DNA from 3 places in the Streptomyces sp. WMMC940 genome. Region 2 is predicted to be linked to each of the others. Evidence: riboswitches for the same ligand, from Rfam matches in the RefSeq annotation. Region 2 holds a riboswitch; each other region holds the start of a gene.
What was found. Region 2 has a riboswitch for cobalamin ahead of metE (5-methyltetrahydropteroyltriglutamate--homocysteine S-methyltransferase). Riboswitches for the same ligand answer to the same signal wherever they lie in the genome.

Region 1: it holds a riboswitch for cobalamin, as region 2 does, so the genes downstream of both, cobN (cobaltochelatase subunit CobN) here and metE (5-methyltetrahydropteroyltriglutamate--homocysteine S-methyltransferase) in region 2, are expected to answer to the same signal.
Region 3: it holds a riboswitch for cobalamin, as region 2 does, so the genes downstream of both, O7595_RS31280 (energy-coupling factor ABC transporter permease) here and metE (5-methyltetrahydropteroyltriglutamate--homocysteine S-methyltransferase) in region 2, are expected to answer to the same signal.

What each region holds. Positions count from the first base shown of each region.
Region 1 is NZ_JAPZBC010000001.1:3,610,687-3,617,512, forward strand. Features, by position in the region: gene cobN (cobaltochelatase subunit CobN) at 1-2,282, opposite strand, end outside; cobalamin riboswitch at 2,320-2,456, opposite strand; gene O7595_RS15860 (hypothetical protein) at 2,514-3,830, shown strand; gene O7595_RS15865 (precorrin-8X methylmutase) at 3,827-4,468, shown strand; gene O7595_RS15870 (precorrin-2 C(20)-methyltransferase) at 4,465-6,006, shown strand; gene O7595_RS15875 (cobalt-precorrin-5B (C(1))-methyltransferase) at 6,323-6,826, opposite strand, start outside.
Region 2 is NZ_JAPZBC010000001.1:7,376,833-7,383,658, forward strand. Features, by position in the region: gene O7595_RS32370 (hypothetical protein) at 91-783, opposite strand; gene O7595_RS32375 (hypothetical protein) at 924-1,295, opposite strand; gene metE (5-methyltetrahydropteroyltriglutamate--homocysteine S-methyltransferase) at 1,399-3,717, opposite strand; cobalamin riboswitch at 3,884-4,105, opposite strand; gene O7595_RS32385 (3-hydroxybutyryl-CoA dehydrogenase) at 4,286-5,155, opposite strand; gene aceB (malate synthase A) at 5,152-6,750, opposite strand.
Region 3 is NZ_JAPZBC010000001.1:7,089,915-7,096,740, reverse strand. Features, by position in the region: gene O7595_RS31315 (hypothetical protein) at 1-190, opposite strand, end outside; gene O7595_RS31310 (FadR/GntR family transcriptional regulator) at 187-873, opposite strand; gene O7595_RS31305 (alpha/beta fold hydrolase) at 1,207-2,082, shown strand; gene O7595_RS31300 (baeRF3 domain-containing protein) at 2,250-3,347, shown strand; gene dhaK (dihydroxyacetone kinase subunit DhaK) at 3,540-4,532, shown strand; gene dhaL (dihydroxyacetone kinase subunit DhaL) at 4,623-5,219, shown strand; gene O7595_RS31285 (PTS-dependent dihydroxyacetone kinase phosphotransferase subunit DhaM) at 5,216-5,620, shown strand; cobalamin riboswitch at 5,637-5,857, shown strand; gene O7595_RS31280 (energy-coupling factor ABC transporter permease) at 5,887-6,579, shown strand; gene O7595_RS31275 (energy-coupling factor ABC transporter substrate-binding protein) at 6,576-6,826, shown strand, end outside.

The sequences.
Region 1 (6,826 bases), 3.8 Mb from region 2:
CCCTCGGCCACGGCGGCGACGGCGGCCGGGTCCCAGCCGGCGTCCTCCATCGCCTCGACCAGGGCGCGGGCCCTGGCCTCGGCCTCGTCGGCGGTGGTCCGGGTCGCGGCGGACTCGTCGAGGCCGAGCGCCTCGCGCAGTCCGGGCAGGGCGGTCGTGCCGCCCCAGATCTGCCGGGCACGCAGGATCGACAGGACGAGGTTGACCCGCTCGGGGCCGGTGGGCGCGCTGCCGAGGACGTGCAGTCCGTCGCGGATCTGGGCGTCCTTGACCTCGCAGAGCCAGCCGTCGACGTGCAGCAGGAAGTCGTCGAAGCCGTCGTCGTCGGGGCGGTCCTGCATCCCGAGGTCGTGGTCGAGCTTCGCCGCTTGGATCAGGGTCCAGATCTGGGCGCGGATCGCGGGCAGCTTCGCCGGGTCCATGGCGGAGATCTGGGCGTACTCGTCGAGCAGTTGCTCCAGGCGCGCGATGTCGCCGTAGGAGTCGGCGCGGGCCATCGGCGGGACGAGGTGGTCGACGAGGGTGGCGTGGACGCGGCGCTTGGCCTGGGTGCCTTCTCCCGGGTCGTTGACCAGGAACGGGTACACCAGCGGCAGGTCGCCGAGCGCGGCGTCGGGCGCGCAGGCCGCGGACAGCCCGGCGTTCTTGCCGGGCAGCCACTCCAGGTTGCCGTGCTTGCCGAGGTGGACCATCGCGTCCGCGCCGAACCCTCCCCCAGAGCCTTCGGCCTGGGAGGCACCCCCATTCGACTGCGGGGACGCGATCCAGCGGTAGGCGGCGAGGTAGTGGTGCGAGGGCGGCAGATCGGGGTCGTGGTAGATCGCGATCGGGTTCTCGCCGAATCCGCGTGGCGGCTGGATGACGATCAGCAGGTTGCCGCGGCGCAGGGCGGCCAGGACGATGTCGCCCTCCGGGTTGCGGGAGCGGTCCAGGAACATCTCGCCGGGCGCCGGGCCCCAGTGCTCCTCGACGTGCTCGCGCAGTTCCTGCGGCAGGGTCGCGTACCAGCGCTTGTAGTCGGCGGCCGGGATGCGGACCGGGTTCCGGGCGAGCTGCTCCTCCGTGAGCCAGTCCTGGTCGTGGCCGCCGGCCTCGATGAGCGCGCGGATCAGTTCGTCGCCGTCGCCGGACGCCAGGCCGGGGATCTCCTCGGTACCGAAGTCGTAGCCCTCGTCGCGGAGCCGGCGCAGCAGCGCCACGGCGGAGGCCGGGGTGTCGAGGCCGACGGCGTTGCCGATGCGGGAGTGCTTCGTCGGGTACGCGGAGAGGACGAGCGCGAGGCGCTTCTCGGCGTTGGGGATGTGCCGCAGCCGGGCGTGGCGCACGGCGATGCCCGCGACGCGGGCGGCGCGCTCGGGGTCGGCGACGTACGCCGGGAGGCCGTCCTCGTCGATCTCCTTGAACGAGAACGGCACGGTGATGAGGCGACCGTCGAACTCGGGGACGGCGACCTGGCCAGCGGCGTCCAGCGGGGACAGCCCTTCGTCGCTCTCCTCCCAGGCGCTGCGCGGCCCGGTCAGGCACAGGGCCTGCAGCACGGGCACGTCGAGCGAGGCGAGCGCGCCCGCGTCCCACGCCTCGTCGTTCCCTCCGGCCTGGGCCTCGGCGGGTCGGGTGCCGCCGGCGGCGAGGACGGTGGTGACGACGGCGTCGGCGTCGCGGAGCCGTTCCAGCAGCTCCGGCTCGGGGGCGCGCAGCGAGGCGACGTAGAGCGGGAGGGCCCGGCCGCCGGCGTCCTCGACGGCGTCGCACAGGGCGCCGACGAAGGCGGTGTTGCCGCTCATGTGGTGGGCCCGGTAGTAGAGCACGGCGACGACCGGGCCGCTGTCGCGACGCGGGGTGCGCTCCAGCTCGCCCCACGTGGGGGCGGGCGCGGGCGGTGCGAAGCCGTGGCCGGTGAGCAGGACGGTGTCCGACAGGAACCGGGCGAGCTGCTCCAGGTTGTCCGGGCCGCCGTGGGCGAGGTAGGCGTGGGCCTCGGCCGCGATGCCGATGGGGACGGTGGACGTCTCCATCAGCTGGGCGTCCGGGGCCTGTTCGCCGGTGAGGACGACCACCGGCCGGCCCTGCGCCGACAGCGCGTCGAGGCCCTCCTGCCAGGCGCGGACACCGCCGAGGAGGCGCACGACGACCAGATCGATGCCGTCGAGGAGCTCGGGGAGCCGGTCGAGTGGGAGGCGGGAGGGGTTCCCGAAGCGGTACCGGACCGGGCCCTCGGCGGCGCGGGCGCTGAGCAGGTCGGTGTCGGAGGTCGACAGCAGCAGGATCGTCGCGTGCGTCATCGCGTGCGCAGGCCTTCCTCGGGGTTTCCGCGCCCCGGGTGGTCGTGGTCGGCGGGAGTTCCTGACTCACCGGACCCCGTCGCCGGGACCCGGTTCACAGTGGCGGGACCGCGCCGGATTCCCACCGGGCTTCCTCCCTAGGGCCCTGGGACCCTGTGCCGTTCTGCATAGTAGAGGCTGCGGCCCGCCGGCAGGGCGGCCACCTGGAAGGACGTGGGTATGCTCGCCGCCATGCCGCCCACACCCACAACACCCCCGGACCGGGGCGAACCCCGCATACGGGACCGGAGTGACGCCTGCCCGGGCGCGCTGCGGCTGCATGCGGCGGACGACGGGCGGCTGGCCCGACTCCGCCTTCCCGGCGGTTTGCTGACCGAGCATCAGCTGCGTGTGCTGGCCACCGCGGCCGAGCGACTGGGCGACGGGGCTCTGAGCGTCACCTCCCGGGGGAACGCCGAGCTGCGCGGCCTGGCGGACGGCTGCGGGGCGGAACTGGCGGAACTGCTGCGTGACGCCGGGCTGCTGCCCGCCGAGGCCCATGAGCGGGTGCGCAACGTCGTGGCCTCGCCGCTGGCCGGACTGGACGGACTCGGCAGCGCCGACGTGCAGTTGTGGGCCCGGGAGCTGGACGCCCTGCTGTGCGCGAGCGACCGGGCGGCGAGGCTCTCGGGCCGGTTCCTGTTCGCCCTGGACGACGGCCGGGGCGATGTCGCCGGACTCGGCGCGGATGTGACGTTGCTCGCAGGGACGGACGGGCGCGCGGTGCTGCGGGTCGGGCGCCACGCCTTCCGTGTACGTGCCACCGACGCCGCACGCGCGGCGCTCGCCGCGGCGGAGGCGTTCCTGACCGCGGCCGCCGGGGCGGGCACGGGCGCGTGGCGCGTGCGGGAGCTGCCGGAGGGGCAGGACATCGACGTGGACGGGTGGCTGGTGCGAGCGGGGGTGGCGGCGGAACCGCTCCCCCTCCTCACCGGAACGGAATGCTCCACCCCGGATCCGGCCCCGGGCCCGCCTGTGGATCGGCCCGAGGGGCCCGGCACCGGACCGCTGCCCGGTGTCGTGGAGGGACCGGACGGCTGGACCGTGTCCGTCGCCGCTCCACTCGGTCGGCTCACCGTCGCGCAACTGCGGCAGCTGCTGCCGGCGCCCGCGGACGAGGTGCGGCTGACCCCGTGGCGCGGGGTCGTCGTGCCGGGGTTCGCGGACCGCGGCACGGCGCGGGCGCGGCTCGACACCCTCGGGCGGGCGGGTCTCGTCACCGGCACCGACTCGCCCTGGTGGGGGGTGGGCGCGTGCACCGGCCGGCCCGGATGCGCCAAGTCCCTGGCCGACGTGCGGGCCGACGTGACCCCCGGCCGGGGCGGCCTGCCCGTGTACTGGTCGGGCTGCGAGCGGCGCTGCGGCCGTCCGCAGGGGGAGTACGTGGACGTCGTGGCCACCGGGGACGGCGCGTACCGGGTGACCGCGCACGGCACTTCCGTACCCGTGCCGTCCCGCGCCGAGCTCGAAGGCACCATCGCCACAGCCCGAACCCGTACGACGAAATGAGCGACAAGACCGTGTTCGACTACGAGAAGGACGGCGCGGAGATCTACCGCCAGTCCTTTGCCACGATCCGCGCAGAGGCCGCGCTCGACGCGCTCCCGGCCGACGTCGGCCAGGTCGCGGTGCGGATGATCCACGCCTGCGGCATGGTCGACCTCGTCCGCGACCTCGCGTACTCGCCCGGGGTGGTGGCCCGGGCCCGAGAGGCGCTGCGCTCAGGGGCCCCGATCCTGTGCGACGCGCAGATGGTCGCCAGCGGCGTCACCCGCAAGCGGCTGCCCGCGGGCAACGAGGTGATCTGCACGCTGTCCGAGCCGTCCGTGCCGGAACTGGCCGCACGGCTCGGCACGACCCGCAGCGCCGCCGCGCTCGAACTGTGGCGGGACCGCCTCGAAGGCTCCGTGGTCGCCGTCGGCAACGCCCCCACCGCGCTCTTCCGGCTGCTGGAGATGATCGACGAGGGAGCGCCCCGCCCGGCCGCCGTCATCGGCGTGCCGGTGGGCTTCATAGGCGCGGCCGAGTCCAAGGACGCCCTCGCCGCGCACGGGGGTGGTCCGGAGTACCTGGTGGTGCGCGGCCGGCGCGGCGGCAGCGCCATGGCCGCGGCCGCGATCAACGCGATGGCGAGTGAGGCGGAGTGAGCACACAGCGGACCGGAAGGCTGTACGGCGTCGGGCTCGGCCCCGGGGACCCGTCGCTGATGACGCTCCGGGCGGCCCGGGTCGTCGCGGAGGCGGACGTCGTGGCGTACCACTGCGCCCGGCACGGCCGTTCCATCGCCCGCTCGATCGTGGCGGAGCACCTGCGCCCCGACCACATCGAGGAGCGGCTGATGTACCCGATCACCGTCGAGACCACCGACCACCCCGGCGGCTACCGGGGGGCGCTCGACGACTTCTACGAGGAGGCCGCGGCCACGCTCGCGGCGCATCTCGACGCCGGGCGGACGGTGGCCGTGCTCGCGGAGGGCGATCCGCTCTTCTACGGCTCCTACCAGCACATGCACAAGCGGCTCGCCCATCGGTACCCGACCGAGGTGATCCCCGGCGTGACCTCGGTGAGCGCGGCGGCCGCGCGGCTCGGGGAGCCGCTGTGCGAGGCGGAGGAGGTGCTGACGATCGTCCCGGGCACACTGCCCGAGGAGGAGCTGGCGGCCCGTCTCGCCGCCACCGACTCGGCGGTGGTGATGAAGCTCGGCCGGACCTTCCCCGCCGTGCGGCGGGCACTGGAGCGGGCGGGCCGGCTGGAGGACGCGCGCTACGTGGAGCGGGCCACGATGGCCGGCGAGCGCACGGAGCGGCTGGCGGAGGTGGACCCGGAGTCGGTGCCGTACTTCTCGGTGGCGGTGCTGCCGAGCCGGATCGACGAGGTGCGGCCGGAGGCGCGGCCCCGGGGCGAGGTCGTCGTCGTGGGCACCGGACCGGCCGGGCCGCTGTGGCTGACGCCCGAGACCCGCGGCGCGCTCGCCGCCGCCGACGACCTGGTCGGCTACACGACCTATCTGGACCGGGTGCCGGTGCGGGCGGGGCAGCGCCGCCACGGCTCGGACAACAAGGTGGAGTCCGAGCGGGCGGAGTTCGCCCTCGACCTCGCCCGGCGCGGCCGCCGGGTGGCCGTGGTGTCGGGCGGCGACCCCGGGATCTTCGCCATGGCCACGGCCGTGCTGGAGGTCGCGGCGCAGGAGCCGTACGCGGACGTGCCCGTGCGCGTGCTGCCGGGCCTCACCGCGGCGAATGCCGCCGCGGCGCGCGCCGGGGCACCGTTGGGGCACGACTACGCCACCATCTCCCTCTCCGACCGGCTGAAGCCGTGGGAGGTCATCGCGGAGCGGCTGACGGTGGCGGCCCGTGCCGATCTCGTCCTGGCCCTCTACAACCCCGGTTCACGCAGCCGGACCTGGCAGGTCGCCAAGGCCCGTGAACTGCTGCTCGGCCACCGCGCTCCGGACACCCCGGTCGTCGTCGCGCGCGATGTGGGCGGTCCGGAGGAGAGCGTGCGGATCGTGCGGCTCGGCGAACTCGACCCGTCGGTGGTGGACATGAGGACCCTGCTGCTGGTCGGCTCGTCGCAGACCCGTACGGTGCGCCGCGGTTCGGGCGAGGAGATCGTCTGGACCCCGCGGACGTACCCGGATCCGGACACCGCACACGTACCCGTGGACGACTCGGCACTGGAGTGAGACCGCGCCGGGCGAGGTCCGGCGGGGGAACGGGATTCGAAGGCGGCGGAGGCTCGGGGCCGGTTCGGGTCCGGGCCCAGGTCCGGTACCGCCCGGTGCCGGTCCGCCGGTACCGCCCGGGTCCGCCGGTCCGGCGCGGTGCGGGTCCGCCCTTCCGGTACGGGTCCGCCGGTACGGCGCGGTCCGGTGCGGTCCGGTGCGGTGCGGGTCCGGTTCGACCGGGGGTGGGGCCGGGCGCGGGCGGCGTACCCGGACGGGGTGAGCGGGCTCCTTCGGCGTCGGTACCCCTGGAGTTCGCCGTCCGGGGCCCTTGGTGTCAGGGGCCCTTCGGCGCCGAGCGGCCGACCACCGTGCCCGCGCGGTCGACGCATACCACGTCCACCGTGACCGGTGCGCCCCGCAGCACCTCCAGTGCCTGGTCACGGGCGGTCACTGCCACGAGATCGCCCAGCGGGACCGCGCGGGCCGCGCACGACCGCAACGCCGCGAGACCGGTGTTGGCGGCGGCGACCTCGGCCGCCAGCATCTCGTCCGCCCCACCCCGGCGGGCCAGCTCCGCGAGGAAGCCCTTGTCCACCTGGGAGCGGGCCGAGTGCAGATCCATGTGCCCCGCCGCCAGTTTGGACAGCTTCGCGAAGCCGCCGCAGACGGTGAGCCGGTCGACGGGGTGCCTGCGGACGTACTTGAGCACCGCGCCCGCGAAGTCGCCCATGTCGAGCAGCGCGTCCTCGGGAAGCCCGTACAGGGCGACGACCGTCTTCTCCGAGGTCGAGCCCGTGCACCCGGCGAGATGGGTGCGGCCCGCCGCCCTGGCCACGTC
Region 2 (6,826 bases):
AGAGCCGCCGCGTGCGGCCGGATGGTCCGGGTTCACGGGCGGTGGGGACACCGGCCGGGCGAGCGGCGTGTCTTCACCGCTTCGGCCGGGTCAGTGGGTGAACAGCACAGGCGGACCACGCCGGGCGACCGTGTGCTCCAGGAGCCGGGTGCGGTACGGCACCTCGCGGTCCGTGCCGCGGTCCAGCGGAATGCGGCGGCGTGCGAGCATCGCCCGGAACCGCGACCACCGCCGCAGTAGGACCGGAGCGTGCAGTGCCGCCGACAAGGGTGCGCCCAGAAGTCGGCACAGCCGCCATACCAGGGCCTCCCCCTGGCGCAGCCACCAGGCGGCACCGAGCCCGGCGGCCAGGTGGGCGAGCAGCATGAGCGGACTCAGATGGGCGGGGGCCAGGGCCGCGCCGAAAGGTTCGGCCCCTGCGCCGGCGGCTCCGGTCACGACCTCCGGGCCGTAGGTCCCCATCTGTTCCGCATGAGACATATGCCCGACATGCGGGCCGCTGTGCACGGAGGGCGACGTCCGGGAATGGTCCGGGCCGGTGAACGCGAACAGCAGGTGCAGCGCACCCTGCGCGACCGTGACCGCACCCGCGATCTGCCCGAAAGTACGCTCCCGTCCGGCGAGGCGCCCCGCCGTGACCGCGACGGCCGTGCCGCCGACCGCGAGCAGGACGAGGGGCGGATGATGCCCGCCGGCCACGCTGTGCCCGGTTGCCGCCAGCAGCACGCACACCAGACTGAACACCGCCACCCGCGCGCCACGGAGCAGGCCACGGTCGGCCATCACTCCTCCTCGCGTTCGTCGGGCGGCTCACGCCTCTTCCGCACTACTACGTGTGCGGACCCGTCACCGTTCAATCCCGGCCACACATGGTCTCCCGACAGCGGTCGGGCCGGTTGACGTGACCGAACCCGTGCGGCACGTCACGGGGATCGTTTGGGCGCGCGGCTCGGGCCGGGTGAGCTTACCGTGACCGAAATCAGCCGCATCATTGGGCGTGACCGAGGCCCGATGCGGCGCGGCCCGCGGGTTCCGTCACCGATCGTGGGTCTCCACCGCGTCGGCGGATCGGCCCGCGGCGGCCTGGTCCACTCGGACACCGTGCCGTTCGCCAGATGCGCGACGAGTGGGTCGGCGCCGCGCCCCGGACGCAGGCCGAGCGACTCCGCCATCACCTGGATGTTGTCGAGCAGGGCTTCGACCACCGCGCGCGGCAGCGGGCGGGCAACGGTGTCGAGGAGCGCGTCGCGCAGGGCGCGTATCCAGGCGGTCTGACTACCGAGCTGTCTGCGCATGTCGAGCAGGCTCTCGAACTCCTTCGCTTCTTGCTTCTGCTCGTGGCGGTACTGCTCGTCGGGGCCGGGGCGCCCGTGACGCCCCGGCCCCGGGATGTGCGGGTCAGGACGCGGACAACTCGCCGCGTACGGCACGTGCGGCGGCGACCAGGTTCTCCAGCGAGGCCCGGGTCTCGGGCCAGGCGCGGGTCTTCAGGCCGCAGTCGGGGTTGACCCAGAGCCGCTCCGCCGGGATGGCCCTCAGACCCGTGCGGAGCAGGTCGGCCGCCTCCTCGGCGCTGGGGACGCGCGGTGAGTGGATGTCGTACACGCCCGGGCCTGCCTCGCGCGGGTAGCCGTGGGCGGCCAGTTCGCGGGCGACCTGCATGTGCGAGCGGGCGGCCTCCAGGCTGATGACGTCGGCGTCGAGGTCGTTGATGGCCTGGACGATGTCGCCGAACTCGGCGTAGCACATGTGCGTGTGGATCTGGGTGTCCGGCCGGACACCGCTCGTGCTCAGCCGGAACGCCTCCGTCGCCCAGGCCAGGTAGGCCGGGTGGTCGGCGGCGCGCAGCGGCAGCGTCTCGCGCAGCGCGGGCTCGTCCACCTGGATGACGGACGTACCGGCCGCCTCCAGATCGTTCACCTCGTCGCGCAGGGCGAGGGCCACCTGGCGGGCGGTCTCGCCGAGGGGCTGGTCGTCGCGGACGAAGGACCACGCGAGCATGGTGACCGGGCCGGTGAGCATGCCCTTGACCGGGCGGGACGTGAGGGACTGGGCGTACCGCGTCCAGGGCACCGTCATCGGCTCGGGGCGGGAGATGTCGCCGGCCAGGATCGGCGGGCGGACGTAGCGGGTGCCGTAGGACTGCACCCAGCCCTGCTGCGTGGCGAGGTAGCCGGTGAGCTGCTCGGCGAAGTACTGGACCATGTCGTTGCGTTCGGGCTCGCCGTGCACCAGGACGTCGATCCCGGTCTTCTCCTGGAAGGAGATGACCTCCTGGATCTCGGCCTTGATGCGCTCCTCGTAGCCGGCGGCGTCGATCCGGCCGGCGCGCAGGTCGGCGCGGGCCGTGCGCAGCTCGCCGGTCTGCGGGAAGGAACCGATCGTGGTGGTCGGCAGCAGGGGCAACCCGAGATGGGCGCGCTGGGCGGCGGCCCGTTCGGCGTAGGGCTGGGAGCGGCGGCCGTCGGCCTCGGTGACCGCCGCGGCGCGGGACCGTACGTCCGGGTCGTGCGTGATCGGGGAGCCCGCTCGGGAGCTCAGGTCGGCGCGGTTGGCGGCGAGTTCCGCGGTGATCGTGTCGGTGCCCTGGGCGAGTCCCTTGGCGAGGGTGACGATCTCGGCCGTCTTCTGCTTCGCGAAGGCGAGCCAGCGCAGGATCTGCGGCTCGATGTCCCGCTCCGGGGCCGTGTCCAGCGGCACATGGAGCAACGAGCAGGAGGCGGCCACGTCGACCCGGTCGGCCAGTCCGAGCAGGGTGGCGAGGGTGGACAGCGACTTCTCCAGGTCGTCGACCCAGATGTTGCGGCCGTTGACCACACCCGCGACCAGGCGCTTTCCGGGAAGTCCGCCGACGGCGGCGAGGGCGTCCAGGTTGGCGGCGGCGGACTCGGTGAAGTCCAGGGCGAGTCCCTCGACCGGGGCCTTGGCGAGCACCGGCAGGGCGTCGCCGAGCCGGTCGAAGTACGAGGCGACGAGCAGCCTGGACCGGTCGGCGAGGGCGCCGATCTCGCGGTATGCGCGCTCGGCGGCGTTCAGCTCGGCCGGGGTGCGGTCCTGGACGAGGGCGGGCTCGTCGAGCTGCACCCATTCGGCCCCGGCCGCGCGCAGGTCGGCGAGGACCTCGGCGTACACGGGCAGCAGCCGGTCCAGAAGGGTGAGCGGCTCGAAGTCCGCGGGCACGCCGGGGGCGGGCTTGGCGAGCAGGAGGTACGTGACCGGGCCGACCAGGACGGGGCGTGCGGTCAGGCCGAGAGCCTGGGCTTCCGTCAGCTCGGCGACCTGCTTGGTCGAGTCGGCTGTGAAGACGGTGTCCGGACCCAGTTCCGGGACCAGGTAGTGGTAGTTCGTGTCGAACCACTTCGTCATCTCCAGCGGCGCCACGTCCTGCGTGCCGCGCGCCATGGCGAAGTATCCGCCCAGGGCGTCCGCCTCGACGGCGGCGCGGTGGCGCTCGGGGATCGCGCCGACCATGACGCTGGTGTCGAGGACGTGGTCGTAGTACGAGGAGTCGCCGGTGGGCACCTCGTGGATGCCGGCCTGGGCGAGCTGCTGCCAGTTGGAGCGGCGCAGTTCGGCGGCGGTGGCACGGAGGGCGTCGGCGGTGACTCGGCCCTTCCAGTAGCCCTCGATCGCCTTCTTCAGTTCCCGGTTCGGGCCCTGGCGGGGGTAGCCGTACACGGTGGCCCGTGCTGCCGCGGCTGCGGACTTCGGTGTCACGGAGATCTCCTTCGCGAGATGAATCCCTGAGATCCCGGAGGTGGGACGAGAGCGCGAAGGGGTGACGAACCGGACGGTACGAGCGTGCGCGGCAAGGCACGGTCGATCGCCTGGTATGTACGCCGACCCGCCCTCGAGGTCACCGGGATGTCCACGCACGGAGTGGTCCGCGCGCGGGCAACGGGCAGGTCTTCGGACTCGCGGGCACGTCCTCCTGACCGGAGGGCACCTACTGGCCGTCGCTTCCCAGGTCCGGTACGGAGGACCCAGTGCGTTTGACGGCGGTCGTTCCCGCTCACCGCTGCGGGGCAGTCCCGGATTCCCACCGGGTTCCCTCTTGCGACGTCCCGCCTGGAGGACGGGGCGAACCAGCTGCACGGGTCAGCCTAGTCGGTGACACGAGCCTGAGCGGCGCGGCGTCCACGATCCGGATGGTGAAGTGGACCGCGAGGCGGTGACGCCGCAGGGCGGGAGCGCCGCACTCGCGCTCCCGCCCTTTCCCTGTGACGCCACCCGGGCCTCCCAGCCCGGGCCCTCCCGGGCCCCTCAGCCCGGTGGACTTGGATCGTCAGGCACGGTCGTACGCGTGGAACCCGCGTCCGGTCTTCCGGCCCAACAGTCCTGCCTCGACCATCCGCTGGAGCAACGGCGGCGGGGCGTACAGCGGCTCCTTGAACTCGTCGTAGAGGGACTCGGCGATCGAGGCGACGGTGTCGAGGCCGATCAGGTCGGCGAGCTTGAGCGGACCCATGGGGTGGGCGCAGCCAAGTTCCATGCCGGCGTCGATGTCGGTGGCCGTGGCGAATCCGGACTCCGCCATGCGGATCGCGGACAGCAGGTAGGGGATGAGCAGCGCGTTGACGACGAAGCCGGCCCGGTCCTGGGAGCGGATCACGGTCTTGCCGAGGGTGCCGGTCGCGAAGTCCTCGACGGTGGCGGCCGCCACCGCCGACGTGTGCAGGGAGGTCACGACCTCCACGAGCGGCAGTACGGGTACCGGGTTGAAGAAGTGCAGTCCCACGACCCGGTCGGCCCGACCGGTCGCCATCCCGAGCCGCATGACGGGGAGGGAGGAGGTGTTGGTCGCCAGGACGGCTTCCGGGTCCTCGACGATCTTGTCGAGGTTGGCGAAGACCTCGGTCTTGGCGTCGGTGTTCTCGATGACGGCCTCGATCACGAGCTGCCGGTCGGCGAGGTCTTCCAGGCTGCCGGTGAACACCATGCGGGTGAGGGCGTCCCGCGCGGCGGACTCCTCCAGCTTTCCGCGCCGCACCGCACGGTCGAGCGACGCCGCCACCCGGTCCCTGGCTGTGCGCGCGGCGATCGCATCCGCCTCGCAGACCACGGTGTCGAGCCCGGCCCGCGCGCACACCTCGGCGATGCCGGCGCCCATCTGCCCTCCGCCGACCACACCGACGCGCGTGATGTCCCCGCTCATGCCCCGGCCTCCGTCCGCTCCACGAGGTGACGGGTGTAGGCGTCCGGTGTGAAGAACAGCGGCAACTCACCGGCCAGGGTGGCCCGTTCGAAGAGCGCCCGGATGTCCTCCAATGGCGCCCAGGGGTGCTCGGCTCCGAGCGCCGCGAGCTCGTCGTCGAGCAGCAGCAGCACCGTCTGCCGTTCGATGACGCGGTGCCGCAGCCACTGCCAGATCTGCACGCGGGCGATCTCGGCGGTGGCGGCGTCCTCCATCAGGCCGTACAGCGCCACGGCGCCCTGTCCGCGCAGCCAGGCGGCGAAGTAGCGCAGTGCCACGGCGATGTTGGTGCGGACCCCCTCCGGCGTGGGCGGGCCGCTGATGCGACGCACCGACAGCAGGTCGGCCGGGGTCACCTCGACGTCGTCGCGGGTGCGGTCGATCTGGTCGGGCCGCTTGCCGAGGACGCCGTCGAAGACCTCGCGGCAGACGGGGACCAGGGCCGGATGGGCGACCCAGGAGCCGTCGAAGCCGTCCTCGGCCTCGCGTTCCTTGTCGAGCCGGACCTTGGCGAGCGCGGCCTCGTTCGCGGCAGGGTCCTTGCCGGGCACATGGGCGGACATTCCGCCGATGGCGTGGGCACCGCGCTTGTGGCAGGTGCGCACGAGGAGTTCGGTGTAGGCGCGCATGAACGGGGCGGTCATCGTGACCTTCGCCCGGTCGGGGAGGAGGAAGTCGGTCCGGTGCCCGAAGGTCTTGATCAAGCTGAAGAGGTAGTCCCAGCGGCCCGCGTTGAGGCCGGCGCTGTGCTCGCGCAGCTCGTGGAGGATCTCCTCCATCTCGAACGCGGCGGTGATCGTCTCGATCAGGACCGTGGCCCGGATCGTGCCCCGCGGGATGCCGAGCAGATCCTGGGAGAGGAGGAAGACGTCGTTCCAGAGCCGGGCCTCGTACCGGTTCTCCAGTTTCGGCAGGTAGAAGTACGGGCCGTACCCGGCGTCGATCTGCCGCTGGGCGCAGTGGAAGAAGTACAGGCCGAAGTCCACCAATGCGGCGGGCACGGGGCGGCCGTCGTACTCCAGGTGCTCCTCGTCCAGATGCCAGCCGCGGGGGCGGACCATGATGGTGGCGAGCTCGTCCGGGTCCGCGAGCCGGTACTCCTTGCCCTCCGGCGTGGTGAAGTCGATCCGGCGCTCGATGGCGTCGAGGAGGGTGAGCTGCCCGCCGATGACGTTCCCCCAGGTGGGGGAGGTGGCGTCCTCGAAGTCCGCCATCCACACCGTGGCGCCGGAGTTGAGCGCGTTGACGGCCATCCGGCGGTCCGGCGGCCCGGTGATCTCCACACGGCGGTCGGCGAGACCGGGGGCGGGAGGCGCGACGCGCCACGACGGGTCCGCGCGCACGGTGCGGGAGACCATGGGGAAAACGAGGGGGGCTCCCGATGCCAGTCGCAGTGCCTGCCGGCGGCGCTCCTTCATGAGGTCCAGGCGGCGCTTTCCGAAGGCTTCGGCCAGATGACCGACGAAGTCGAGGGCGGCGGGGGTGAGGATCTCGTCGTGCCGGTGGCCGGGCGTGGCGAGGACACGGACCTGCTGGGTGAGTGCGGTGGTGGACATCGGGATCTCCTGAGGGGTGGGAGCGGAGGGCGGACGGGGACGGTCGTCCGCCTCTCCGCTCGGCCATGGGGAGCCT
Region 3 (6,826 bases), 290 kb from region 2:
TACCCATGCCCGCGTCCGACGCCCCGGCCGGGACGGCGGCCACCGAAGCGTCCTCACCCCCTTCTCCCGCCGGGCCGACGATCGCCTCCGCGCCCGCGCCCGTGCCCATGCCCGCGCCCGGCGCCGATCCGGCATTCGCCACCGCGTCGGCGCCCGTACCCGTGCCCGCGCCGCTCCCGCTCGTGCTCATACGAGGCCCTCCAGCATGATCCGTTCGGTTTCTGCGAGATAGGTCTCCGCCGCCCGCCGCGCCGCGCCCGCGTCGCCTGAGTGCACCGCCGCCACCACGGGTTCCAGCCGCGCGTGAGCGGCCGCGGCGTCGTGGAACGGGCCGACGAGCGCGGCCCGTACGGGCAGATAGGCGTTGAAGAGCGTGTTGGTCAGCAGGCCGTAGACCCGGTTGCCGGTCGCGCGGGCGAGCGACCGGTGCACCTCGACGTCCGCGAGCTGGACCGCGTCACCGCCTTCGGCGGCGCGCACGGCCGCCAGCAGCGCGTCGAGTTCGGCCCGCTGCCCGGCGGTGGCCCTCAGGGCGGCCCGCTCGGCGATCAACGCGCCGATGCTGCGGCGCACCTCGAAGATCTCGCGGATCCAGCCGGCGTCGTGCCGCACGAGCATGGGGAGCAGATCCGCCCCGCCGAGCCGGGCGAAGTCACGGACCCGGGTGCCCACTCCGTGCCGGGTCTCCAGCAGTCCTGCCTGGACGAGGCGCCCGAAGGCGTGCTTGAGGGTGGTACGGGTGACGCCGTAGCCGTCGGCCAGTCTGCGTTCCGGCGGCAGATAACTGCCGGCCGGGTGACGGCCGGTGAGGATGTCCTCCCTCAGCCGGCCCTCCAGGACGTCGACGATCGTCTCGCGGGGCAGTGCCTCCACGCCGTTCCTCCCAGTGGCTCAGTGGATGAGCCACTGAACCAGTAGCCCGGCACGGAAGTCAATGGGCATGCGGGAAGGGGCAGTTGATCCGCATCGTCGGGCGGCGGCCGGACCGGGACGTACCGCACGGCCCCGCGACGAGCCCGCGACCTTTCGCGTGCCCGCGGACACCAGTGGCGTGAAGACGCCCGCCCGCCCGGCCGGTCGGACGCCGCCGTCCGCACGGCGGGCTCCGCGCCGCCCTGCGCGCCGCCCCGGACGGGACGGCCCGGACGGTCGGGTGAAAGGCTGGCCGCAGAGGCGATATGACGACCCATCGGAAGGAATCACCGGATGACCGACCCCCTCGAGCTCGAACTCCCCGTCGACGGCGGGACGCTGCGCGTCCTGCGGTTCGGCACCGGGCCGCGCACGGCGGTCGCGGCGCACGGCATCACCGCGTCCGGGATGTCGTTCCGCGCCCTCGGCCGCCATCTGCACCCCGACTGGTCGCTGTTCGCCCTCGACCTCCGGGGCCGGGGCGGCAGCGCGGACACCCCGGGGCCGTACGGCCTCGACGCCCACGCCGCCGATCTGTGCGCGGCGGCCGAGCACTGGGGCGACGGCGCGCCCGTCGCGGTCACGGGCCAGTCGATGGGGGCGTGTGTGGCGCTGCGGGCCGCCGCGCGACGCCCGGAGCTCTTCGACCGGCTGCTGCTGATCGACGGCGGACTGCCGATGCCCCTGGAGGACGGCGCCGATCCCGATGCCGTGCTCGACGCCTCGATGGGGCCGGTCCTGGCGCGGCTCGCCCGGACGTTCGAGAGTGACGAGGCGTACCTGGACCTCTTCCGCGCCCATCCCGCCCTCGGCCCCGAATGGAACGACGACATCGAGGCGTACGTCCGCTACGACATCACGGGCCCCTCCGGCACCCTTCGAGCCCGCGCCCGGGAGGGCCCGGTCCGCCTCGACGGCCGCGCGCTGCTCACCTCGGCACCGGCCCTCGCCGAGGACCTGGCGGGGCTCGCGGTGCCGGCGATGCTGCTCCACGCGCCCCGAGGACTGACGGGGGCGGAGCCGGGCATGCTGTCCGACGCGCTGGTCGCGCACTGGACGGCCCGGACGCCGCGGCTGACGGCGGAGGCGGTGCCGGACTGCAACCACTGGACGATCCTCATGGGCCCCCGGGCGAAGACGGTCGCCGACCGGCTCGTGGGCATGGTGTGAGGCTCGGCGCACGCGCCCGGGGGCGCGGGCGGGGCGCGGCGTCCCACCGGTCCTGGTGCCCGCGCAGGCAATCCGACTTATGGTGCAAGGAGTCGGCTTCAGCTCGTCGCACCTCGGTGCGGACAGCCCGGCCCTCCAGTGCACACCGCTCGGAAAGGGTGGACCCGATGCACCCAGCCCTCAGCTCCGACGACCTGGTCCGGCTCCGCCGGCAGCGCCCCTATCCCGCGGTGTCGGTGCTCATGCCCACGCACCGCCGTGAGCCGGACAGCGCGCAGGACCCGGTCCGGCTGCGCAATCTCATGACCGAGGCCAAGGAGCAGCTCAAGGCCGATCCCTCCGTCACCCGGGACACCCGGATCGATGTGTCCGAGCAGCTCGACCGGGCCCTGGCCGAGATCGACCTGGTGCACGCGGAGGACGGGCTCGTGGTCTTCGCCGCGCCGGGCGAGCACGAGGTGTGGACGCTCGGCCGGCCGGTGCCCGAGCGCGTGGTGCTGTCGGACACCTATCTGACCCGCAACCTCGTCTCGGCACAGGCCGCCGAGCGTCCCTTCTGGGTCCTGGCGGTCGCCTCGGACCGGGCCACCCTGTGGAGCGGCGCGGCCGACCGCCTCTCCGAGGAGCGCACCGGGCCGTTCCCGATGTCCCGCCCCGCGGAGAACTTCGACGCCGAGCGCCAGGAGCGGATCGGGGATGTGCCCAGCACCTTCCAGGACGAGGACACCCGGCACTTCCTGCGGGAGGCCGACACGGCGCTCGCCTCGGTGCTGAAGGCCGACCCTCGGCCTCTGTACGTGACCGGCGAGCCCGCCGCGCTCGCCCTCCTCGACGACGTCGGCACGGCCGCGAAGGGCCAGGCCGTCCACGCGCCCCGGGGCGGGGTGGCGGGCGGCTCCGCCGACGCGGTCTGGCAGGCGGTGCGGCCGTTCGTCGAGGCCCGCGCGCAGCAGGAGGTCTCCGGCGTGCTCGAGGAGCTGGACCGGGCCAGGGGCAGGCGCGCCTTCGCCGCCGGCGTCGACGAGATCCGACAGAACGTGGAGACGGGCCGGGTCGCGCTGCTAGCCGTGGAGGAGAACTACCGCGAGACGGTGCGGGACACCGGCGCCCACCTCCTGCCCGCCGACACCGGCGACCTGGACGCGCTGGTCGACGTCGTGGACGAGATCGTCGAGAAGTCCCTGGAGACGGGCGCGCAGGTGCGGTTCGTCCCGGACGGCACGCTTGCGGGAATGGGCGGCATCGCGAGCGCACTGCGCTACTGACCGGCCTCCGCCGGGCGGCCGGCAGGGAACCTCCGGCCGCCCCGCCGACGGTGCCGACGGATCGGCGGGAGCGCGGTGCCGTGCGGGCCGTTTGCGCCGATACTGGCAGAGGGTGTGCGGCCCGTACCGCCACGGCCCGGCCTGAGAGGACACCGTCCGGAGTGATCGTCGCCAGTCCACCAGGAGGTTCCCATGAGGATGCTCATCAATGTCCCCGAGACGGTCGTCGCCGACGGCCTGCGAGGTCTGGCCGCGGCGCACCCCGGGCTGAACGTCGACGTGGAGAACAGGGTCGTGGTGCGGGGGGACGCCCCGGTCGCGGGCAAGGTGGGCCTGGTGTCCGGCGGCGGGTCGGGGCACGAGCCCCTGCACGGCGGGTTCGTGGGGGTCGGGATGCTCTCGGCGGCGTGCCCCGGCGAGGTCTTCACGTCCCCGGTGCCGGACCAGATGGCCCGGGCCGCGGCGGCGGTGGACAGCGGGGCGGGTGTGCTCTTCGTGGTCAAGAACTACACCGGCGACGTGCTGAACTTCGACATGGCCCGGGAACTCGCCGAGGACGAGGGCGTCCAAGTGGCCAAGGTGCTCGTCAACGACGACGTGGCCGTGCAGGACAGCCTCTACACGGCGGGCCGGCGCGGTACGGGCGCGACGCTCTTCGTGGAGAAGATCGCGGGCGCCGCGGCGGAGGAGGGCGCGCCGCTGGAGCGGGTCGAGGCCGTCGCCCGTCGGGTCGGCGAGCGGTCACGCAGCTTCGGTGTCGCGCTCAGCGCCGTCACGACCCCCGCCAAGGGCACCCCGACGTTCGACCTGCCGTCCGGCGAACTGGAGTTGGGGATCGGCATCCACGGCGAGCCCGGCCGGGAGAGGCGGCCGATGATGACGTCGCGGGAGATCGCGGACTTCGCGGTGAACGCGGTTCTGGAGGACCTGCAGCCGTCCAGTCCGGTGCTGGCGCTGGTCAACGGCATGGGCGCGACACCGCTGCTGGAGCTGTACGGGTTCAACGCGGAGGTCCACCGGGTGCTCGCCGAGCGGGGCGTGCCGGTGGCCCGGACCCTGGTCGGCAACTACGTCACCTCGCTCGACATGGCCGGCTGCTCGGTGACGCTGTGCGAGGCGGACGAGGAGATCCTGCGGCTGTGGGACGCCCCGGTGGAGACGCCCGCGCTGCGCTGGGGCCGCTGAGTCATGCCCGGCCCGGCCGACGGCGGCTTCGCGTCCGCGGGCCGCGACGACGCGCGCGGGGAAACCGGTGCGCCACGAGAAGGAGACGCTGTGCTCGACGCGGATTTCTTCCTCCGCTGGATGAACGCCCTGGCCGAGGCGGTGGACCGCGAGGCGGGCCGGCTCACCGAGCTCGACGCCGCGATCGGGGACGCCGACCACGGAACGAATCTGCAGCGGGGTTTCACGGCGGTGCGGGCGGCGCTGGAGAAGGACGCGCCGGACACCCCCGGTGCCGTGCTGATGCTGACCGGGCGGCAGTTGATCTCGACGGTCGGTGGGGCGTCGGGGCCGCTGTACGGCACGCTGCTGCGGCGGGCCGGAAAGGCGCTCGGCGACGAGCCCGAGGTGTCGCGGGCGCAGCTCGCCGAGGCGCTGCGCGCGGGGATCGCGGCGGTGGCGCAGCTCGGCGGCGCGAAGGCCGGGGACAAGACGATGCTGGACGCGCTGGAGCCCGCGGCCGCGGCGCTGGACGAGTCCTTCGCGGCGGCGCGGGAGGCCGCCGACGAGGGCGCGGCGGCGACCGTGCCGATGCTGGCCCGCAAGGGGCGGGCGAGCTATCTGGGCGAGCGCAGCATCGGGCACCAGGATCCGGGGGCGACGTCCTCCGCCCTGCTGGTCGGGGCCCTCGAGGAGGCCGCGCGATGACCGGCCCGGTCGGGATCGTCCTCGTCTCGCACAGCGCGCAGGTCGCGGAGTCGGTCGCCGACCTCGCCCGGAGGCTGGCCGGCTCCGGCGACGCCGTACCGGTCGCCGCGGCGGGCGGGACGGCGGACGGGGGCCTCGGCACCAGTTCGGAGCTGACGGCGCGTGCCGCGCACGAGGTGGACCGGGGCGCCGGAGTGGCCGTGCTGGTCGACATCGGCAGCGCCGTGCTGACGGTCAAGGCGCTGCTGGCCGAGGGCGACGAACTTCCGGAGGAGACCAGGCTGGTGGACGCGCCGTTCGTGGAGGGCGCCGTCGCCGCGGTGGTCACCGCGGCCGCCGGCGCGGATCTGGACGCGGTGGAGGCGGCGGCCGCGGAGGCGTACGACTACCGCAAGGTGTGACCGTACGCATCCGCGCGCGGCTTGTGATGGACCTGGTCAACGCACTAATGTCGCAGGGCCTTGGTGAACGGGAAACCGGTGGAGTACCGGTGCGGCCCTCGCCACTGTGATCGGGAAGTCCGGCTCTCTCCGCAAGGAAGCCACTGGACCGCCACGGGAGACCGTGGTGTCCGGGAAGGCGGAGCCCGGGCGGCAGGACCCGTCAGCCAGGAGACCGGCCGGGGCGCGTTGTCCATCCACGAGGTGCTGGAGAGGGTCTCCCAACCATGCATATAGCCGAGGGGTTTCTGCCCCCTGTGCACGCGGCCGCCTGGGGCGTCGCGTCCGCCCCCTTCGTGATCCACGGCGTACGGGCGCTCACCCGTGAGGTCAGGGCGAATCCCGAGTCCACCCTGCTGCTCGGCGCGTCGGGCGCCTTCACCTTCGTCCTCTCGGCGCTCAAGATCCCTTCCGTGACCGGCAGTTGCTCGCACCCGACCGGCACGGGGCTGGGCGCGATCCTGTTCCGGCCACCGATCATGGCAGTGCTCGGCACGATCACCCTGCTCTTCCAGGCGCTGCTGCTGGCCCACGGCGGACTGACCACGCTCGGTGCGAACGTGTTCTCGATGGCGATCGTCGGGCCGTGGGCCGGGTTCGCGGTGTACGCGCTGCTGCGCCGGTCCGGGGCGCCGCTGATGGTGGGCGTCTTCTTCGGCGCGTTCGTCGCGGACCTGTCCACGTACTGCGTCACCAGCGTGCAGCTGGCGCTGGCATTCCCCGACCCGGGCAGCGGCGTGGCCGGCGCCCTGGCCAAGTTCGGCGGCATCTTCGCGTTCACCCAGATCCCGCTGGCCGTGAGCGAGGGCCTGCTCACCGTGCTGGTGATGCGGTTGCTCGTGCAGTCCAGCAAGGGTGAGCTGACCCGCCTCGGAGTGCTCCTCCAGGGCGGCGCCAAGAAGGAGGCCGCGGTCCGATGAGCCGTAACGCGAAGATCAACACGCTGCTGCTGGCGATCGTGGCGGCGCTGGCGGTGCTGCCGCTCGCCCTGGGCCTCGGCGACCACAAGGAGGAGCCCTTCGCGGGTGCCGACGGGGAGGCGGAGACCGCGATCACGGAGATCGCGCCGGACTACGAGCCGTGGTTCGCGCCGCTCTACGAACCTCCGTCCGGGGAGGTCGAGTCGGCGCTGTTCGCCCTCCAGGCGGCGCTGGGTGCCGGTGTCCT